Regions from separate parts of the Pediococcus sp. genome, predicted to be linked through region 1. Evidence: predicted binding sites of a transcription regulator. Region 1 holds the regulator's gene; the other holds the start of a gene.
The links. The regulator LexA, encoded in region 1, represses DNA repair genes until DNA is damaged. The targets are predictions, from matches to a motif close to CNAACANNTGTTNG.

Region 1 (6,224 bases):
GGCTTATCATGAAGATTATTGTGGCGCCAGATTCTTTCAAAAATAGTATGACTGCCAAAGTGGCCACGGAGCATATTGTGGCAGGATTAACAAAAGCTCGACCAAATTTAGATTGTGTTCCATTGCCAATTGCTGATGGTGGTGAGGGAACAATGGTGGCCCTTATGAGTCATCTGGGGGGTTCGATGCATACATTAGAGGTTGAGGATGCGCTTGGAAGATCAATTAAGGCTCAATTTGGGAAGACTAAGGATCAAAAAACTGCTGTCATCGATATGGCATCAGCGAGTGGAATTGAACACTTAAAAACTGCTGAACTTGATGCCATGAAGACTTCTACTTTTGGGACAGGCCAACTAATTAAAGCTTGTTTGCAGTATGGTCCTGAAAAGATTTTTATAGGTGTTGGCGGTAGTGCAACCAATGATGGTGGGGTTGGTGCTGCAATGGCACTTGGCTATCAATTTTTAGATGGGCAAGGCGAGTCTATTCAATTAGGAAACGTTGGGTTGAAGGATCTTGAAAAGATAGTTAAGCCACAAAATATGTCCTCAATCCCACCGATTTTTGTTTTGAATGATGTTGGCAATCCGCTTTTAGGGGAAAAAGGAGCTTCTAAAATTTTTGGCCCTCAAAAAGGGGCTACACCCGAAAATGTCATTGAACTCGAAAATAATTTAAAACATTTGTCTAAAATTGTCCAAAAAAAATTGCATACAAATTATGCTAATGACTGGGGAACCGGTGGAGCTGGTGGATTAAGTTATGGGTTAAAATCTTTTTTTAACGCTGAACTGGATTCTGGCATTGATAAAGTATTAGAAATTAGTCAATTCGAGAAACTTTGTCAGGATGCCAATTATGTCATAACTGGAGAGGGGTCTTTTGATACACAGTCCAGAAATGGGAAAGTTCCGTTTGGTGTTGCAAGTGCTTGTTTGAAATGGAATCCATCTTGTCAGGTAATTGTGTTGGCGGGTAAGATTGCACCAAATCTGACGAATTTACCTAAAAATATTCAACTGGTTAAAAACATTAATGATGAGGTACCAATTGATAAACGAACGTTACAAAACGGCTCAGCAAATATTCAAGAAACTGCTCGTTGGTTAGCCACAGATTATCTTCCTGAAAAATAAAAAGCGCGAGAATCATTAATTCTCGAGCTTTTTTATCTTTTAATAGATTTGATCACGATAGAGGCCAACGACACGGCCAAGAATGCTGACATTTTGAAGAATTATTGGAGCCATTGTATCGTTTTCAGGTTGCAAACGGATGTGATCAGATTCCTTGAAGAACCGCTTGCAGGTTGCTTCATTTTCATCGGTCATTGCAATGACGATATCACCATTGTCGGCTGAAGTCTGTTTGCGCACAATAACTTGATCACCATTTAAAATGCCAGCTTGAATCATACTTTCCCCGCGAATTGTTAACATGAACAATTCACCATCTTCATGTTCAAACTCTGGTGGCAACGGGAAAAAATCTGTTGCTTCTTCAACTGCTAGAATTGGCACACCTGCAGTAACTGTTCCAAGCACGGGAATCTTATGTGGTGTGGCACTAACTCCAAGTTCTTCGAGACCAAGAGGAGTAATTTCTAACGCACGTGGTTTTGTTGGATCTTTTTGTAAAAATCCTTTTTTTTGCAGCCGTTCAATGTGGCCGTGAACTGTAGATGTCGAGGAAAGTGAAACTGCCTCACCAATTTCACGCACAGTTGGTGGGTAGCCTTTCTCATTTACGTTGTCATATATGTATCGCAGTACAGCCTCTTGCTTGCTTTCAGATGTTTTTGACATAATTGCGCACCTCGCATTTTCTTGTTTTCATTTTACCATATGACCTTAGTGTATTCAAACAAATGTTCGGTTTAATTTTTTGAAAAAATTAATGCAACAGTGTAGAATTATGTTTAAAGAAATCGGGAGTGATTGTATTGGCAGAGGATGAAGAGTTTCAAAAATTAATCAAACGGATTAATGAGTTAGCACACAAGGCTAAAGCTGAAGGATTAACGGATTTAGAAATTATCGAACGTAAAGAGTTGCGACAAAAATATTTAAAACGGTTCCGAGCTGGATTTAAGAGCCAAGTCGAAATGATGCGTATCTTTGACAAGAGCGGTAAAGAAGTTACGCCAGAAAAAGTAAAAAAAGTTCAACGTAAAAAGGGTTTAAGAGATGATTAAATTTAATTTTTCTGTTTTATAATGTCATTTTAATCTTTTCTTATTTAAAATTAATGCTAAAATGAGAGGTATGGAGAAATAAATCGATACTATCTCTTTTATTTTGTGGATATTTTGTGTACTATGAATTAGTATACATATTTGTTAGGAGGTTAGGACTTTGTCAACTGGAATTTGGATTGTAATTGTTATTATCGCGTTATTACTTGGGGCAGTCGGTGGTTTTTTTGCTGCTCGTAAATATATGGAAAGTTATCTTAAAAATAATCCTCCGATCAATGAAGAAATGTTGCGGACTATGATGTTGCAAATGGGACAAAAACCATCGCAAAAGAAATTGCATCAAATGATGAATTCAATGCAGAACCAAGCTAAACATCAAAAGTAGTTTTAAACAATTTTATTAATGATAAAGGACAAAGATTATTTTTGTCCTTTTTTTGTTGCCAAAAATTGGGGAATATGACTTTTAGCTAGTTATAAATAGGAGGGGCAGTCGTGTCAATTTTTCGAAAATTGGGTTGGTTTTTTAAAATAGAAAAATGGAATTATTTAATTGGCGTTATTTTTCTCTTGCTTGTCGCGGTTTTAAATGTTATTCCGCCAAAAATCATTGGTAATTTAGTTCAAGAAATCAGTACCAGAGGTTTAACAGGTTTTTCTTTAACAATTTCACTACTAATTCTTGCTGCTGTGGGCTTTTTACAATATATTTTCCGGTACACATGGCGGTCACGGATTTTTGGCGGAGCTGCACGCCTTGAAAAAACGCTAAGAAGTCGGTTATTTAACCATTATATGCAAATGGATCAAACTTTTTATCAGGAGCACCGAACTGGTGATTTAATGGCCCACGCAACCAACGATTTACAGGCCATTCAGCAAGTAGCAGGGTCTGGAATTTTGTCGTTTGCGGATTCAATTATTACTGGGATTACAACCATTATTGCAATGATGGCATTGGTTGATTGGCGCTTAACCCTATTAGCTATGATTCCATTTCCTTTGTTAGCGATTAGTGCCGGTTACTTGGGAACCAAGATCCATATTGCTTTCCGAAAGTCACAGGCAGCATTTTCACGATTAAATAATAAAACCCAAGAGAGCATCATGGGGATTAAGGTCATCAAATCCCTTGGACAAGACCAAGAAGATATTGATGATTTCAAAAAGTTAGTTGACCAAACAATTCAAATTAATCGAAAAGTTAATATGTTGGACGCACTTTTTAATCCAATGACAACTGTTTTAATCGGGATTTCTTACATGATTACTTTGGTTCTTGGTGGTTCATTTGTTGTTCACAATGTGATTAATATTGGTCAATTGGTTTCTTTCATTTCCTACATTACGATGTTGATTTGGCCAATGTTTGCGATTGGTAACTTGTTCAATATTATGGAACGTGGAAATGCAAGTTATGACCGGGTTAATTTATTACTCCACGCTAAGTCAAGCATTATTGATGATAAACATGCGGTTCAAAAACGGGCAACTGGTGATCTGGACTTTAATATTCAGTCTTTCACATACCCGGGAGATGAAAATAGCAGTTTAAATGATGTGCACTTTAAACTTCCCGCTGGAAATACAATTGGTCTAGTTGGGAAAGTTGGAACTGGAAAATCAACATTGATGAAATTGATCTTACGCGAGTTTGATGATTATAAAGGAGCTATCACCGTTGGCGGAATTAATATCAAGGACTATGCCTTGAATTCATACTTACCTTCTTTAGGTTATGTGCCAGAAGAAAGCTTTTTATTTTCGGATACAATCAAAAACAATATTCGATTTGGTGATTTTGATGCGACGGATGATGAAGTTGTTGCGGCCGCAAAAAAGAGTGATCTGTACGCGGATATTTTAGATCAACCAAATCAATTTGATACTGAAGTTGGGGAACAAGGAGTATCACTATCAGGAGGCCAACGGCAACGTTTGGCAATTGCTCGCGCTTTAATTATTAATCCCGAAGTCCTTCTTTTAGATGACGCTTTATCTGCAGTTGATGGAGGAACTGAGCATGCCATTTTACAGGAACTTCGCCAAGAAAGGAAAGATAAAACTACTATTATTGCGGCTCATCGGTTAAGTAGTGTAATGAATGCGAATGAAATTTTAGTTCTAGATAATGGAAGAATTATCCAAAGAGGAACCCATTCACAATTGGTTAGTCAACCTGGTTGGTATCAAGACATGTTCCATCGTCAACAAATGGAAACAAAAATCGAAAAAGAAGGTGACTCAAGTGCAGAATAAAAAAGAATCAATTTGGTCGCACACAATGACTACCAAAGAGCAGTTTCACACGATCAAACGGATGATGCCGTTCACAAAGCCTTTTTTGAAGCAATTTCTCGTTGCAATTGTTTTTGCGGGTATTGTGAGTGTGATTAACATTTTGTTACCTCGCTTAATTCAGTTTTATATGGATCATTACTTGGTTCACACATCGACACCGCTTTCAATTATGTTTTTGTTTGCTGGACTTTACTTTTTAGGTGCAGTTTTGCAGGCTGTTTTTCAATTTGGCCAAACGTTTCTTTATGCAATGGGAGCTGAAAGAACTTTGGAGCGTGTCCGCGTGTTGCTTTTTCAGAAACTACACAAATTAGGTATGAGCTATTTTGATGCAACTCCAGCAGGTTCAATTGTATCGCGAGTTACTAATGATACGATGAGTTTGCAAGACTTTTGGACTTTATTTTTAACGTTGATTGTTGGCGTTTTTGGTATGGCTTCAGCATTGGTTGCCATGTTTACGACTAGTGTGAAAATCACATGGGCAACATTAGCCTTGCTACCGTTTTTAGTATTTATTATCTGGTTTTATCAAAAATATAGTTCAACAGTGTATCGTCGAATGCGCGAAAACCTAAGTCAATTGAATACTAAGATCAGTGAATCGCTTGTGGGAATTGGTGTTATTCAACAGTTTCGCCAAGAAAAACGAATTGAATCAGAATTTGAAAAAACAAATAATGACTATTTATTCGCACGTTTTTCAATGATTCGCATGAACTCGTTGCTGCTTAATCCGATTATCAATTTGATGTATGCGTTGGGAGTTGTTATTGCACTTGGGCTGTTTGGAATTGATGCGTTCAAAAATCCTGTGGCTGCTGGTGTGATTTATGCGTTTGTAAGTTACATCGATAGCTTTTATAATCCTATGTCATCCATGATGGACTATTTGTCTACTTTCCAAGATGGTCTGGTTGCCAGCACCCGAATTTTAAGAATATTGGACAATCAGAGTTTTGAACCTAAACAAAATGTAAAATCAGATTTGAAAATTACTGAAGGAAAAATTGAGTTTAAGCATGTCACTTTTTCCTACGATGGTGAAAACGATGTTTTGAATGATATTAATTTCACTGTGAATCCAGGGGAGACAGTAGCGTTAGTTGGTTCTACTGGAAGTGGCAAGAGTTCCACAATTAATTTGTTGATGCGTTTTTACGAATTTCAATCGGGTCAAATATTAGTTGATGGACACGACATTCGCGAGTATGCACCAGAGGAATTACGCAAGAAAATTGGGCTAGTTTTACAAGAGCCGTTTTTGTTTTATGGCGATATTGCTTCAAATATTCGAATGTATAATGATGAGATTAGCGATGATGATATCCGGCAAGCAGCACGATTTGTCCAAGCTGACAAGTTTATTGAAGAATTGCCTAGGGGGTATCATAACAAGGTGATTGAACGTGGTGCTGAATATTCGGGTGGTCAACGCCAGTTGATTTCATTTGCTCGTACCATTGTGAGTGATCCTAAGATTCTAATTTTGGATGAGGCAACTGCTCATATTGATACAGAAACTGAAGACATGATTCAAGGTAGTTTAAGAAAGATGAGTCAGAGTCGAACTTCGCTGGTGATTGCGCATCGATTATCAACAATTCAAGATGCTAACCAAATCTTAGTTCTAAAGCATGGCAAAATTATTGAACGAGGCACTCATGATGAATTGTTGGCTAAACACGGTATGTATTATGATATGTACGAGTTGCAAGGAAAT
Region 2 (6,224 bases), on a different contig from region 1:
TCTGTTTGTGGGGGCGTTTATTTTGGCGATCAACACAATCCATCAATTGTGGTGGATTATTCTGGTGTTGGTCATTCTCGTGTTTGGTATTTCAGCGGCCACGTTTGGTCAGATGGATCGCCATTTTGGTCTGATGCAGGGCTTAATTGACCGTGTCAATGAATTGGCAAAGGAAAACCTGATTGGAGTGCGGGTAGTAAAATCGTTTAATCAAGAAAAAAATGAAAAAGATCGTTTTAATGAGGTTTCAGACAAGTTAAATGAGCAAAATATTTTTGTTGGAACCTTGTTTTCAGTTTTGATTCCGGCATTTACCTTAGTTGGAAACTTAGCAGTTGTAGCCGCAATTTATTTTGTGGGCGATTTGGCTAAGAGTGATCCCGGTAGTGTGGCCGCAATTGCTTCGTTTGTGAACTATTTAATGCAGGTTATGTTTGCCATTATTATTGGCGGCATGATGATGACCTTTAGCGCCCGAGCAATGGTTTCACTACAACGAATTCGTGAAGTGCTGGATACGGCGCCAGAGATTACGTATTCAAACTCAACAGAGCAGGAGTTGGATGGTTCTGTTGAGTTTGAAAACGTGTCATTTGCCTATGCGGGTGATGAAACGCCAACTTTAAAGGATATTAATTTTAAGGTAAAAGCAGGCGAAATGGTCGGAATTGTGGGCGCTACTGGATCCGGAAAGTCTACTTTAGCGCAGATGATCCCGCGTTTGTTTGACCCGCAAACCGGAGTGGTTAAAGTTGGTGGCGTTGATTTGAAGCAGGTAAATGAACGTTCACTACGCAAATCAGTCGCTTTTGTTTTGCAACGAGCCATTTTATTTTCAGGAACGATTGGGGATAACTTAAAGCAAGGTAAAAGTGATGCGTCCGAAAAGGATATGGATCGGGCCAGTCGGATTGCACAGGCTGCCGAGTTTATTGATCGGTTACCAGAACGTTACGACGCTTCAGTGGAAGAACGGTCAGCCAACTTTTCAGGTGGTCAAAAACAGCGTTTATCCATTACACGGGGCGTCATTGGGCAACCCAAAGTTTTGATTATGGATGATTCGACTTCTGCGCTAGACGCCCAATCTGAAAAATTGGTTCAAGAAGCTTTAGATCACGAATTAAAAGGAACCACCACTTTTATTATTGCGGAAAAAATTGCGTCAGTGCTGCATGCAGATCGAATTTTTGTTATGGATGATGGCAAATTGGTTGGTGAAGGCACGCATGCACAACTAGTTAAAAATAATCGGATTTACCAAGAAATTTATGCAACGCAAAAGGGAAAGGAGGCCATCTAAATGAGTGAAATCGGGAAAGCAATTAAATTCTTCTATCACTATATGAAACGCTATAAGATCGGGTTTACTGTGACAATTTTAGCGATCATTGCTTCAACTTATTTTCAGGTGAAGGCGCCTGTTTATATGGGGAAAGCAATCACAGAATTGGCAAAGTATGTCATTGGCCTGACACGTGGGGTGAGTGATAAAGGCTCGTTTATGCAGGCAATTTGGATGTTACTTCTTTTCTATGTTTTGACAGTGGTGGGGATGTTTATTTCCAACATTGTGGTGACTTATATTTCAGGAAACTCTACGAACCGGATGCGTCGGGGATTGTTCGGCAAACTGCAACGTATGACGATTAAGTTTTTTGATTCGCATCAGGATGGCGATATTTTGAGTCGATTCACAAGTGATTTGGATAATATTTCAAACGCGCTGAATCAAGCATTAGGCGAAATTATGATGAATATCGCGATGATGATTGGAATTATCATTATGATGTTTCACGAAAATATTTCTTTGGCGTGGGTGACCATTGCATCAACGCCGATTGCCATTATTATTGCGGTCATTCTGATTTCTAAAACGCGTAAGTATGTTGATATTCAGCAGGATGAAGTTGGAAAATTAAACGGTTATATTAACGAACAAATTAGTGGTCAAAAAATTGTGATTACAAATGGTTTGCAAGATGAAGCCATTAAGGGATTCCTACCACATAACGAAAAAGTTCGTAAGGCCACGTTTAAAGGCCAAGTTTATTCGGGGATGTTGTTTCCAGTAATGAATGGCTTGTCGCTAGTGAATACGGCAATTGTGATCTTCTTTGGAGGTTGGTTAGCGCTAAATGGCGATATGGCGCGCACGACGGCTTTAGGATTGGTTGTTGTTTTCGTGCAGTATTCACAACAATTTTATCAACCAATTTCACAAATTTCTTCACTCTATAGTATGTTTCAGGTGGCTATTACGGGTGCTAAACGACTTAACGAGACCTTTGACGAACCAGATGAGATTAATCCGAAAGATGGTAAGCGGCTGTCTGGATTGGAACACGGAGTGGCATCGAAAAACGTACACTTTGGTTACAATGAGGGTAAAGAGATTTTGCATGATGTGTCAATGAATGTTGAAAAAGGACATATGGTTGCGTTGGTGGGCCCAACTGGCTCTGGAAAAACGACGATTATGAATTTGTTGAATCGTTTTTACGATGTGAATGAAGGCTCGGTCACGTTTGATGTTGTGGATGTGCGTGATATTGATCTGAAAAGTTTGCGAGATCATGTGGGAATTGTGTTGCAGGATAGTGTGATTTTTTCGGGAACGATTCGAGATAATATTAGTTTCGGAAAACCGGAGGCAACGGATGAAGAGGTGTATGCGGCTGCGAAACAGGCGGATATTCACGATTTCATTATGAGTCTGGAAAAGGGATATGAGACAAAGGTTTCGGATGAAAATTCGGTGTTTTCAACGGGACAGAAGCAGTTGATTAGTATTGCGAGAACGATTTTGACGAATCCAACGTTGTTGATTTTGGATGAGGCGACGTCAAATGTGGATACGGTGACGGAGGCGAAGATTCAAAAGGCGATGGATAATGTGATTCAGGGAAGAACGAGTTTTGTGATTGCGCATCGATTGAAGACTATTTTGAATGCCAATAAGATTGTGGTGTTGAAGGATGGTAAGGTGATTGAAGAGGGTAGTCACGAGCAATTGCTGGATGAAAAGGGATTTTATGCGGAACTGTATCATAATCAGTTTGTGTTTGAATAAAAAAGAGTGCTAAAAGGAGCGATTAGCTTCTGAGCATAGCCTAGGTAACTGAATGATTCGGGTTTGGAATCGTTTAGTTACCGTAGCTACTACTCCACATTAAGGATGATTATTAGCAAAGAACGCTAATAATCTTTTATGTTTCGGGCGATGACCATTCTTGTGGCCGAAGTTCAGACCGCAAGAACTGGCACTACTCCACATAGAGGATGATTATTAGCAAAGAACGCTAATAATCCTATATGTTCCGGGCGATGACCATTCTTGTGGCCGAAGTTCAGACCGCAAGAACTGGCAAGCGGAATAAGCTGCCTTTTTAAGCACGTTTCGGCTATAAAGGTAGAAAAGCTGAGAGACACAACAGTTGATCTGAACAAAAATTAAAGTAGGATTGAGAAGATACGATTTTTCTCGATCCTATTTTTTGAATTCTTTTAAATAAATGAGTTGCATTTTAGAACGTATGTTCGTATAATGAAATGCAAAGAGGTGATGGCGATGAATTACGATCGAGAACCCCATGGTGTGTATTTTATGATTGATAACAAATCATTTTATGCCAGTGTTGAGTCTGTCGCACGCGAGGATGATCCTTTGGAATCGGTTATCGTGGTCATGTCGGAAGCAAAAAATACTAATGGTGGTCTGATTCTGGCGGCATCGCCTAAAGCCAAAGAATTATTTGGTATCACCAATGTTTCGCGTTGTCGAGATTTACCGGATGATTCCCGATTAAAGGTTGTCCCACCGCGGATGAATCTTTACATAAAGAAGAATTTGCAGACTAATGAAATTTTCACCCAATTTGTAGCTGATGAAGACTGTTATCCTTATTCGATTGACGAATCAATTTTAGACATGACGAAATCTTGGCGGTTATTCGGACGAACACCTTTAGAAGTCGCTCATCGGATGCAAACGGCAGTTCATGACAAATTAGGTTTATGGACAACTGTTGGGATTGGTGAAAATCCGGTTCAAGCAAAGCTGGCATTAGATTTGTTTGCTAAACATGACAATGATCGCATTGGCGAGTTAACTTATGAAACTTTCCCCCAAAAGATTTGGCCGATTACGGATTTAGTATCAGTCTGGAGCATTGGGCATCGGACAGCAGCCCATCTCGAACGCGTTGGTATTCACAGTATGGATGCATTGGCCCACTCAAATCCCTATGAGTTGAAAAAAGAGTTTGGTATCATCGGTACGCAACTTTTGGCACTCGCATGGGGAATTGATCATAGCCAATTATCTAAACTGTTGACTCCTAATGATAAGAGTTGGGGAAATTCCCAAGTTTTGGCTCGCGATTATTTGGTTCAAAGAGAAATTGAAACGGTAATTAAAGAAATCGGAAGTCAGGTTGCCTCGCGAATGCGGCATCATCAACAGCAAACAGGATGTGTCAGTTTAATGATTGGTTTTTCTTATGCTAGTGCGGAAACTGATGGGCGCAGTGGTTTTGCACATTCTATGCGAATTGATACGACAGATAGTCCGGATCAGATTAACCAGTATTTAGTGTATTTATTTCGAAAAACATGGGATGGCGAGGGCATTCGTAATATTGCCGTCAGTCTTTCTCATTTGTCAGCAAATGACGGTTTGCAACTAGATTTATTTAAAGATCCACATGCGCAAATCAAGCAAAATTTAATGATTCGAGTGTTAGATAAAATTCATGACCAGTTTGGCAACACGGCGTTGATCCCAGCTAGCAGCTTATTGCATGGTGCGACTATGCTGGAACGTTCGTCATTAGTTGGCGGTCACAATGGGGGTAATAGTTTTGATTGAAACATACGATCAGGCGGCAAAGTTAATTTTGGAACGATTAGAAAAAGATTTTTTGCGGCAATCACGAACTATTTATCAAATGTTAATTGTGAGGGATCGTTTTGATGAAGCTTACAATTTCTTTTTGGAAGTTAAGCCAAAAAATCATCGCGAAAAATCCATTCCACTGCATACGCTAGAGAATTATGATTTAGGCTACTTAGAGTCTGTAGTACATTCGTTGCGCAAACAAACACAGATCACAATGCAGTTTAAAGGCTTTGGCGAATTAGTTTGGCCGCAAGCACAGACCAGAATTAGTAAGGGATGAGATTATGATTATCAAACGGGTAGATGAATCAGTTATCGAACAATTTTTTAAAAATGACTATCATGATCGCGGAATGCTCAAGTGGGGCGGCTTTTTCCTTTCAGATCATACCAGCGCCATCAAGAAAATGAAACGAGATAAGGTTCCTGAAAGACAACTTCCAGAGCAATCATTGGAAAAAGTTAGCCAGTCTTTAAAACAGGCATGGTTACATAAACAGGTTGTTCATGTCCAACTGAAACTCATAAACGATGGTGAAATGGTGAGTTCGATGACTGGCAAAGTTGCTGGTTTTCACGATGAAAAGATTATTTTTGCCGATGCTGAAGACCAATTACATTCAGTTATGCTTGAACAAATTCGTAATGTACATTGGCCACAGGCAGCTGTAGATTGGCGAAATATAAGTTAAAAAAAGAGTTGAAATAAACTGAGCCCCGACAATTGGAATAATCCAAATTATCGGGGCTCAGTTTACCACTACTTTTTATTATTAGAACGTATAAAATTATATAATACGATACTTATTATTAAAATTATTACTATAATCGTAATTAATACTTTTAACATTTTGTTTTTGCTCCCTCATAAGTGATACTTATTTTTCCATATACCAACTTTCGTGTAGCTTCATGTTTTTATTGGTTTTACCCCAGCTAGTTATTTTCACAGTACAACAAATGCAATATACTGCGCTGGATGGGGGTATCAAAATATTAGTATAAGTAAACTTTGTATAAGCATTTACATTAGCTCAAACATGAGTTGCCATGGGATCTGTTGCTTTACCAAAAAACAGAAATGGAAATAATCATCATGCTCAAAGACGAAAATATAATTTATAACGGAAATACTGCTGTTTGGGCCATAATCAATAACAAGCTTGTCGCGGTGTTAATTACTGCCCCGAACTTGAGACAACAACGTTATGGCAATCAAACAAGAAAATCAAATTAATGTCAAAAAAAACTAAACTTGTCGATTTTTCCGTATGATATATGCTTGCACCAATACCACTTTAACAGTCCATCTTTAAAATGTCCA

Region 2: a site for LexA is predicted at 3,530-3,543, ahead of DD627_RS04760 (Y-family DNA polymerase). Genes of this name have one in related genera too.

Annotation. Positions count from the first base shown of each region.
Region 1 covers NZ_DOEM01000029.1:14,160-20,383, forward strand. Annotated here, with positions in the region: gene DD627_RS07420 (glycerate kinase) at 9-1,139, shown strand; gene lexA (transcriptional repressor LexA) at 1,179-1,808, opposite strand; gene DD627_RS07430 (DUF896 domain-containing protein) at 1,946-2,197, shown strand; gene DD627_RS07435 (YneF family protein) at 2,358-2,585, shown strand; gene DD627_RS07440 (ABC transporter ATP-binding protein) at 2,696-4,459, shown strand; gene DD627_RS07445 (ABC transporter ATP-binding protein) at 4,449-6,224, shown strand, end outside.
Region 2 covers NZ_DOEM01000021.1:34,327-40,550, reverse strand. Annotated here, with positions in the region: gene DD627_RS04770 (ABC transporter ATP-binding protein) at 1-1,303, shown strand, start outside; gene DD627_RS04765 (ABC transporter ATP-binding protein) at 1,304-3,073, shown strand; gene DD627_RS04760 (Y-family DNA polymerase) at 3,572-4,870, shown strand; gene DD627_RS04755 (hypothetical protein) at 4,863-5,180, shown strand; gene DD627_RS04750 (hypothetical protein) at 5,185-5,592, shown strand.